2 regions of the Acinetobacter sp. ANC_7512 genome follow, and region 1 is predicted to be linked to the other one. Evidence: predicted binding sites of a transcription regulator. Region 1 holds the regulator's gene; the other holds the start of a gene.
The links. The regulator PhoB, encoded in region 1, activates phosphate uptake and scavenging genes when phosphate is short. The targets are predictions, from matches to a motif close to TGTCATNAANCTGTCATAA.

Region 2: a site for PhoB is predicted at 3,172-3,190, ahead of AC1M9H_RS05225 (inorganic phosphate transporter). Genes of this name have one in related genera too.

The regions. Positions count from the first base shown of each region.
Region 1 is NZ_JBWYIX010000002.1:171,964-176,780, forward strand. Features, by position in the region: gene AC1M9H_RS03430 (TetR/AcrR family transcriptional regulator) at 193-879, shown strand; gene phoB (phosphate regulon transcriptional regulator PhoB) at 1,108-1,818, shown strand; gene phoR (phosphate regulon sensor histidine kinase PhoR) at 1,829-3,190, shown strand; gene asd (archaetidylserine decarboxylase) at 3,232-4,080, opposite strand; gene AC1M9H_RS03450 (sulfurtransferase) at 4,077-4,817, opposite strand, start outside.
Region 2 is NZ_JBWYIX010000004.1:35,044-39,860, reverse strand. Features, by position in the region: gene AC1M9H_RS05230 (hypothetical protein) at 1-1,201, shown strand, start outside; gene AC1M9H_RS05225 (inorganic phosphate transporter) at 1,276-2,898, opposite strand; gene metH (methionine synthase) at 3,357-4,817, shown strand, end outside.

The DNA.
Region 1 (4,817 bases):
TCCTTTTTTTGATTTTTATGCACCACAGCGTTGATCTGGGTCATTCATGTTCACTATAATTTTGACAATTATTATTGTCAATGTAACTATCGACCATTTTTATTGTTACTATAGGCCAATTTAGTATCTTTAGCTGATCAGTACTCTATACTGACCGCAGCATAACACTTTTATAAAAAGACTCGAATTGCTATGAACCCAGAGAACCTCACTCCATCAGAACACGAGCAAGCGATTGAAAAGCCTCCCGCAAAAGAGCGTCAATTTAAAGGGATGTCCTTAACTGAACGCAAACAAGCACGCCGTGAGAAACTTATTGAAGCGGGTATTGAAGCATATGGAACTCATGGTTTTTTCTCAGTAACCGTTAAAGATATTTGCACACAAGCGAAATTAACTGAACGTTACTTTTATGAATCTTTTAAGAAAAGTGAAAACTTATTCCAAACGATCTTTTTAGAACTGATTGAGAAGCTTCAACAAACATTAATGCAAGCTATTATGAAAGCCTCTCCTGAGCCTCTAAACATGATTGATGCAGGTCTAAATGCGTTCTTTAGTTTTTTAGAAGATGATCCGCGTACCGCTCGGATTATTTATATTGATGCAATGCTCGTCCAAGAACTTCATAATCATGCAACCATTCAAGAAACAATGGGCCGTTTCGACCGAATGATTCATGCCTTTGTCACATTAATGATGCCACATACCCATCTCACTGAAAAAGAGATCTCCTTGATTGCAACTGGTCTAAATGGCTATGTCACTCAAGTTGCTGTTCGCTGGGTAGTAGGTGGTTTTAAACTTCCACGTGCTGAGGTCGTTCAGGCATGTAAAACCGTTTTTCTCGCCCTATTGAATGATCTAATGAAAAAGTAGCATCAAATTAAGATGAAGAAATTGTGACAAATCGTAAGTAAATTTAAGATATTGATTTAATTTCAGATTAATAAATATCAATGAGACAAAATATCAGCCTAATTGTCACAAAACATTGCTATATTTAACTTCGATTTCCATCTTGCAATGATACTGTCATAATTAATCTTTGTAATAAGCCTGTCATAAATATAAAACGGTTCACCGTTCATCATAGGATATTGCGTTGTGAAAGATGACTACATTTTAATTGTCGACGACGAGCTCCCAATTCGGGAAATGATCCATACTTCTTTAGATATGGCAGGCTTTCAATGCTTGGAAGCAGAAGATGCGAAACAAGCACATCAAATGATTGTTGATCAACGTCCAGCGCTTATCCTACTCGACTGGATGTTACCGGGTGGCGTGAGTGGCGTAGATTTGTGTCGTCGCCTTAAGCGTGATGAAACACTTTCAGAAATTCCAGTCATTATGTTGACTGCGCGTGGCGAAGAAGACCATAAAGTTCAAGGTCTTGATGCTGGAGCAGATGACTATATGACAAAACCATTTTCAACACGTGAGTTGGTATCCCGTATTAAAGCGGTGTTAAGACGTGCAAATGCGTTAAATGGTGAAAAAACCATTGATGCAAATGGCTTAATTCTTGACCCAGTAAGCCAACGTGTCAGCTATAATCAAAATATTCTTGATATGGGGCCAACAGAATATCGTCTATTGGCATTCTTTATGACTCATCCAGAACGTGCCTATACCCGTGCTCAATTACTTGATCAGGTATGGGGTGGAAATGTGTATATTGAAGACAGAACCATCGACGTCCATATCCGTCGCTTACGTAAGGTGCTCGAACCTTATGGTGCAGACCGTTATGTTCAAACTGTGCGTGGTACTGGCTATCGTTTTTCAACACGAGCTGATGTTGCTTTAGGTTAATTTAGATTTTATGTACGAACCCTACCCCGTCCCAGAATTGGCACGTGAACATCAAAAGTTTCTATATAGCAGTTTATGGACTTTTGCCAAGCAAGACTTACGTTTACTGGTATTTCTACTGATTATTGCGGGCTGTATCGGGTTAGGGATTGGCTATCTTTGGATATGCTTAGGCATTGCCTGTCTCATATTTTTTGGTATCCAATTACGCTCATTATATTTAGTCAATGATTGGATTTCGAATCGTCCTTACGATGTACCACCAAATTTAAATGGAATCTGGGGGGCATTACTGTTCAATGTATATCGGGCTCAACGCCAAGAACGTATTGTTCAGTCTGAAATGGTTGGACTGATCGATCGAACTCAATCTTCTCTCGTGGCTTTATCAGAAGCGATTATTCTTACGGATGATTCCCATCAAATCGAATGGTGGAATCCTGCTGCGGAAAAGTTATTTGGCATTCAAGCTGTTGATCGTGGCCGCAACCTGCTCACGATTATTCGCCAGCCAGATTTTATTGAATATTTTCATAATACCCATCAAGCACCAGATGGTGTAAAAATTAAATTGGTGAACCATGATAATAAGTACGCGCAAATCAAACTGACTCGCTTTGGCAATGAAAGTCGCCTCTTAGTTGCGCACGACATTACGCGTATGAAAAATCTCGAGCAAATGCGTTCAGATTTTGTTGACAATATTTCACATGAATTAAGAACACCACTCACAGTGTTAAGTGGGTATATCGAAACATTCACAGATCAAGAAGATATCAATCCGCGTTGGAAACGTGCCTTTGAACAAATGCAATCGCAAACTAAACGCATGAATGCATTGGTCAATGATCTTTTGCTTTTGTCTCGTTTAGAAAATGAAAAACAAATTGCGAAAAATCAAATTATCGAAATGCCAAGTTTAATGAACCATCTGTTTGATGATGCGCAAGCTTACAATATTGATTATGGTCATACACTTAACCTTGATATAGACAGCCACTGTGACTTAATTGGTTCAGATATGGAATTGGCGAGTGCATTTAGCAACTTAATTACCAATGCCATAAAGTACACCCCGAAAGGTGGCACCATCACCATCGGCTGGCATGATGATGGAGAACGTGGCTATTTTTCTGTTCAGGATACTGGTATTGGAATTGATCCAAAACACTTACCGCGTTTAACTGAGCGTTTTTATCGTGTGGATAGTGCACGCAGTCGTCAAACAGGTGGTACTGGTTTAGGCCTTGCCATCGTTAAGCACGTACTTATGCAACATGGCGCACATATTGAAATCGAGTCGAAAGAAAACGAAGGCTCTACATTTATTGCCGTGTTTCCCAAAGAACGCTTGTATAAAATGCACGAATAAAAAAAAGCGCCTTAGGCGCTTTTCTTATTCAAAAGATATACTCAAATAAGATGACCCAACGCTTCACCCATTACTACAGTTGAGTTCGCCTTAAATGCTTGGTCCCATTGCATTTTATCTTTCTCAAACAAAACTACAGCCGTTGAACCCAAATAAAAACGTCCGAGCTCATCACCTTTTTCAAGTTTCATCGCATGATGGTTCAGCTCTAAGCGACCTGTTGGTTTTACTTTACCTGTCGCAACAGTTTCAATTCCAGCAACAATCATTGCGCCAACTAAAACAACAGCCATACGACCAATATCAGTATCGAATAAACATACCATTCGTTCATTACGTGCAAACAAACCCGGAATATTTTCAGCTGTAGTTTGGTTGACTGAAAATAATTCACCTGGAATATATAAAGTTTCAGTCAATGTACCAGAATAAGGCATATGCACACGATGATAATCACGCGGTGATAAGTACACTGTTGCAAATTCACCATTTTTGAATGGTGCTGCCAATTGAGGATCACCAATTAACTTTTCAACTGAAAAGCTTTGACCTTTTGCCTGAAAAATATCGCCCTCATTGATTTTACCTAATTGTGAAATTGCACCGTCTGCAGGTGACACGACACTTTTAGGATTAGGATCAATTGAACGAACGCCTGTTTTCAAAGAGCGAGTGAAAAACTCATTAAAGGATTTAAATTTCAAGGCATTTTGTTGCTCAGCAATTGACATATCAATGCCATATTTTGCTTTAAATGCTTGAATGACAACATTCTTTAATACTGGGTTTTCACTAGCTGCGACTTTACCCACCAAACGGCTGAGTTTTTGTTGCGGGACGATTTGCTGCGCTTGAATAAATAGTTTCTTTTTTAAATTTGTCAGACTCACTCAGGTGACTCTCCAGTAATGATTGGACTGTCGAGGCGGTTGCCCCACTCGCTCCACGCACCATCATAAGCTTGGATATCCCAACCCAGTAATCGACCAATAATGTAAGCTAAACCTGAACGGTGATGAGACTGACAATATACGACGACTGGCTGATCAAATTGAAAGCCCAATTGTTCTAAACGTTGTTGCGTGCGTTCTAAGGGGTGCAATTTTAAATGATTTTGACGATTAAGTGCAGTACTCCACTCAAAATGTCTAGCCGTTGGAATATGTCCACCACGACGTGCCGCGAGACGTTGCCCGGTATACTCCTCAGCCGTTCGGCAGTCCCATACTTGGCAAGTTTTATTTTCAATTTTTTTTATTAAAGTTGAATAATCAATACGGTGTTGATCAACATTGGATGTCTTAACTTGAAAAAGACATGTGACTGGCTGAACCTCTTCAACTTCTGAAGAAGTAGGATAGTTGGCGCCTAACCATGCATGAATACCACCATTTAATAAACTGGTGTTATAAAAACCCATACAGTGTAGATTCCAGATCAGTCGACCAGCCCATGCCCCACCTTCATCATCATAGACCACGACATGATGCTCAGGTGATATGTTTAATATCTGGACTAGCTGCTGAAGCCCTTCATCATCAGGCAATAAACCCGTAGCTTGTTCCTCTTGGCGCACTAAAAATTTTGGCTTCAGATGTATAGCATGCGGAATATGTAATTGCTCATA
Region 2 (4,817 bases), on a different contig from region 1:
AGGAAACTCTAATGCTGAGCCGCAATGGTTTGTACCTTATCAGGGTAAAAATTTAGAAGGTCAAGCCCTACTCGACCAAATTCAACTTTGGTTAGACCGAGGTATTATAGAAGCATCACATGCACAGGCACTACAAGCGTGTGTGCAGCATCCAGAGTGGTTTGACCTTTCGGATCGAACAATGGTGCTGTTTGGTGCAGCTTCTGAAGCAGGACCTTTACCTTGGCTGGCGAAATGGAAAGCCAATATCGTGGCGCTTGATTTAAATCATGAGCGAGTATGGACAAAGATTTTGAATACTGTTCTGCAAGGCAATGCGACCTTATACGCTCCAAGTGTCGAATCAATAGATTCATCTGCATCTATACGTGAAGCTGCAGAGCGTTTAGGCGTTAACTTATTAACAGATACCCCTGAGATTGCACATTGGCTCACCCAGTTTGATCGAGACTTAGATCTTGCCGCGATTGCGTATTTAGATGGCGAAAAGCACGTTCGTGTTTCTATGGCGATGGATGCCATTATGCAACATGTCAGCCAACAAAAATCCAATACCAGTTTAATGTATATGTGTACGCCCACTGACGTCTACGCTGTACCACAGGAAGTTATTCAAGGTGGATTAGATAAGTTTAAATCACGCTCTAAACTTGAAAATATTCTGTCCAAGAGTATTTCGACTGTCTCTCGTGATTATTTTTTCAAACAAAATGAAGAACGCTTATTCCAATGTCATGATAAACAGTATGGGATCTGCGACTGTCTTGTGGTTGAACAAGGTCCAAATTATGCGTTGGCGAAAAGGATTCAACAATGGCGCGCTACGTTAGCACGGTCACAAGGTCAACGTGTCAGCATTAATATTGCTCCATCGACCACTACACATTCGGTAACCAAAAACCCATTATTAAAAGCTGCTTTCAATGGTGCCAATTTGTTTGATGTTGAAGCATTTGAACCGGCGACGACCAATGCGATTATGGCTGCGTTGTGGATTCATGATTTGAGAAACCCACAGTCGGTTGCCAATCCTGACATCGCCCTCAATCATCCATTAGACTTAATCATGCATGGTGCTAATCATGGTGGATTATGGCGTGTAGCATATCTCGCACGCACCGCCCTACCATTTGCCGCATTATATGGTTTTGCTGAGGAAAAACTCCCCTTGAAAAAACTTTGGTCTAAATTCCAAAAATAAGCGTCATAAACAATTGATCATAAAAAAAGCGCTGATTGTTCAGCGCTTTTTTAGTCTTTAAGTATTGAATTCAATCAGGTGAACTGAAGGAACAACCAGAATAAACCACCTGATAAACAGATTGTTGCTGGCAGTGTGAAAATCCACGCTGATAAAATTGTGCGAACCATTTGGAAGTTTAAGCCCGACTTATTCGCAACCATCGTACCTGCTACAGCAGAGTTTAAAACATGTGTTGTTGACACTGGCATACCAAAGCCATCAGCAGCAGCAATCGTTGACATTGCAACTAACTCTGCAGACATCCCCTGACCATAAGTCATGTGTTGTTTACCAATACGCTCACCAACGGTAACAACAATACGTTTCCAGCCTACCATCGTCCCTAGACCTAATGCCAATGCAGTCGCAACTTTCACCCATGTTGGAATGTATTGAAGGAATGAATCTAAGTTATCACGGTAGTTGTCCACTGTTTTTTCTTGCGCTTCAGTCATGGCAGGTAAAGCTTCTGCTTTATCTAAACGCTTGAATGCAGTCGTGCTGAGGTACATATCATTACGGAATTCAGCCACTTGATCTTCAGGAACATCTTTAATGGATGTGTAGCTTCCTACTTTTTCACCTAAATGATCCGTTAAACTTGCCAAAGCTGGCACAACTTCAGGCGTGATTTCTTTGGTTTGGATATATGACGTGATAATTTCACGCGCTTTTTCATCTGGAATATCTTGGTGATTTGGATAAATCAAATCAGCAGTTTGAGCAGATAACTGACCAAACGTTTGGATATGTTGTTGATCTAGACTCTTGTTTAAAGAGTATGCCAATGGCACGATCCCGATCAGAATCAACATAATCAGACCCATACCTTTTTGACCATCATTTGAGCCGTGTGCAAAACTTACACCGGTACACGTGAAAATCAAAATGGCACGAATAAGTGGCGGCGGCGGTTTATTCCCTTCTGGTGGTTGGAATAATTCCACTTGTTTCTTAAAGATTTTTTTAACCAATAAGAACAATACAGCCGCAAATGCAAAACCGATTAATGGTGAGAATAAAAGTGCTTTACCCACTTTCATCACCTGTTCCATGTCTACACCTGACGCACCATTACCTGCGTTTAAGATGTAGTTCATGATGCCCACACCTAAAATCGAACCGATCAGTGTATGAGAGCTAGAAGCAGGGATACCGAGGAACCAAGTTCCTAAGTTCCATACGATTGCGGCAATCAACATGGCAAAGACCATGGCAAAACCAGCACCTGAACCGACGTTCATAATCAATTCAACAGGCAATAGCGCGATAATACCGTAGGCAACTGCACCACTTGCGACCATTACGCCAAGGAAGTTACAGAAGCCTGCCCACATTACAGCGACAGGTGCAGATAAAGCGTTGGTATAAATGACCGTTGCCACAGCATTGGCCGTGTCATGGAAACCGTTAACGAACTCGAAACCCAATGCGATAAACAATGCCGTGGCCAACATGATCACAGCATAAAGATTTAAAGCAGGCACATGAGATAAATCAGCAGCCAACTGAAAACCAATGTAAATCAAGGTTGAAACAATCAGTGTAAGGAACACTGGCATAAAGAATTTCGGCGTTGGCACGTGAACATTCGTCGACTGCATAGGCGTTGACGATTGTGCTGAATCTGAAACTGGAGTTTGATTAGAATTCATGCAAGCAGAGAAAGAGGATAAATATCCCCTCTATTGTTCAATTTAATTATTACAATTATATGACAAAGAGCTGTCATATAAGTCATCCAAACGACACTTATTTAAGAAAATTAAACTTTAAAAGCAACCAATATTCAAAATTTAACAATAATAATCAGATAGTTAATACAAAACCCTCGTCTTTAATCTTTATTTCAATCGGTAATTAAATAGATGAAATAAAGATGACATCACTGTCACATTTGTTACAACGGCAGTTATTATTACATTAGATTATGACAACATGATGAAATATAGACAGTTACAGTTTTGATAGGTTGATCATCGTAGTCGATGGATGAAATTCATCCTTAATTTTTTGGGAATAGGTTCATAAATTTTTATTTATCAGAAAAGTGGACGTAACTCTGCTAAAATATTGCACCATTATTTGTGCAGATTTTTGTGAGAGTCATTTGATGTCTACCCTCGCCACCTTAAAAGCGCTTCTTGCCAAACGTATCCTGATTATTGATGGTGCAATGGGTACCATGATCCAACGCCACAAATTGGAAGAAGCTGATTACCGTGGTGAACGTTTTGAGGATTGGGCCTACGACCTTAAGGGTAATAACGACTTATTGGTTCTAACTCAGCCACAGATTATTCAAGGCATTCATGAAGCTTATCTTGAAGCTGGTGCAGATATTATTGAAACTAACTCGTTCAATGGAACACGTGTTTCAATGTCTGACTACCATATGGAAGATTTGGTTCCTGAGATTAACCGTGAAGCAGCTCGAATTGCCAAAGAAGCATGTAAAAAATACTCAACACCTGAAAAGCCACGTTTTGTCGCGGGCGTATTAGGACCAACGTCACGTACCACTTCAATTTCACCAAATGTAAATGATCCGGCATTCCGTAACATCACCTTTGATGAGTTAAAAGTTAACTACATTGAAGCGACTAAGGCATTGATTGAAGGTGGTGCAGATATCATCTTGATTGAAACGGTCTTCGATACCCTAAATGCCAAAGCTGCGATCTTTGCAGTGAAAGAAGTGTTTAAAGAAATTGGTTACGAACTGCCAATTATGATTTCGGGCACCATTACCGATGCATCTGGCCGTACACTCACAGGTCAAACCGCAGAAGCATTCTGGAACTCAATGCGCCATGCAGAGCCTTTATCGATTGGCTTTAACTGTGCACTGGGTGCAGATGCGATGCGTCCACACGTCAAAACCGTGTCTGACGTTGCGGATACTTTTGTTTCAGCGCATCCAAACGCAGGCTTACCAAATGCCTTCGGTGGTTATGATGAAACTCCTGAAGAAACTGCAGCATTTATTAAAGAATTTGCTGAAAGTGGCTTAATTAACATTACGGGTGGTTGTTGTGGTACGACGCCGGATCATATTCGTGCGATTGCGCAAGCGGTTGAAGGTATTGCACCGCGTCAAATCCCTGAAATTGAACCTGCATGTCGTTTAAGTGGTTTAGAGCCATTCAACATCACCAAAGATTCATTGTTTGTGAACGTCGGTGAACGTACCAACGTGACAGGTTCTAAAAAATTCTTACGCCTGATTAAAGAAGGTAACTTCACTGAAGCTTTAGATGTGGCACGTCAACAAGTTGAAGCCGGTGCGCAAATCATCGACATCAACATGGATGAAGGTATGCTCGATTCGCAAGAAGCGATGGTGCATTTCCTGAATCTGATCGCGTCTGAGCCTGATATTTCACGTGTGCCAATCATGCTGGATTCTTCTAAATGGGAGATCATTGAAGCAGGTTTGAAATGCGTCCAAGGTAAAGCGGTTGTAAACTCAATTTCCTTAAAAGAAGGTTATGACGAGTTTGTAGAACGTGCTCGCCTATGCCGTCAATACGGTGCGGCAGTGATTGTCATGGCGTTTGATGAAAACGGTCAG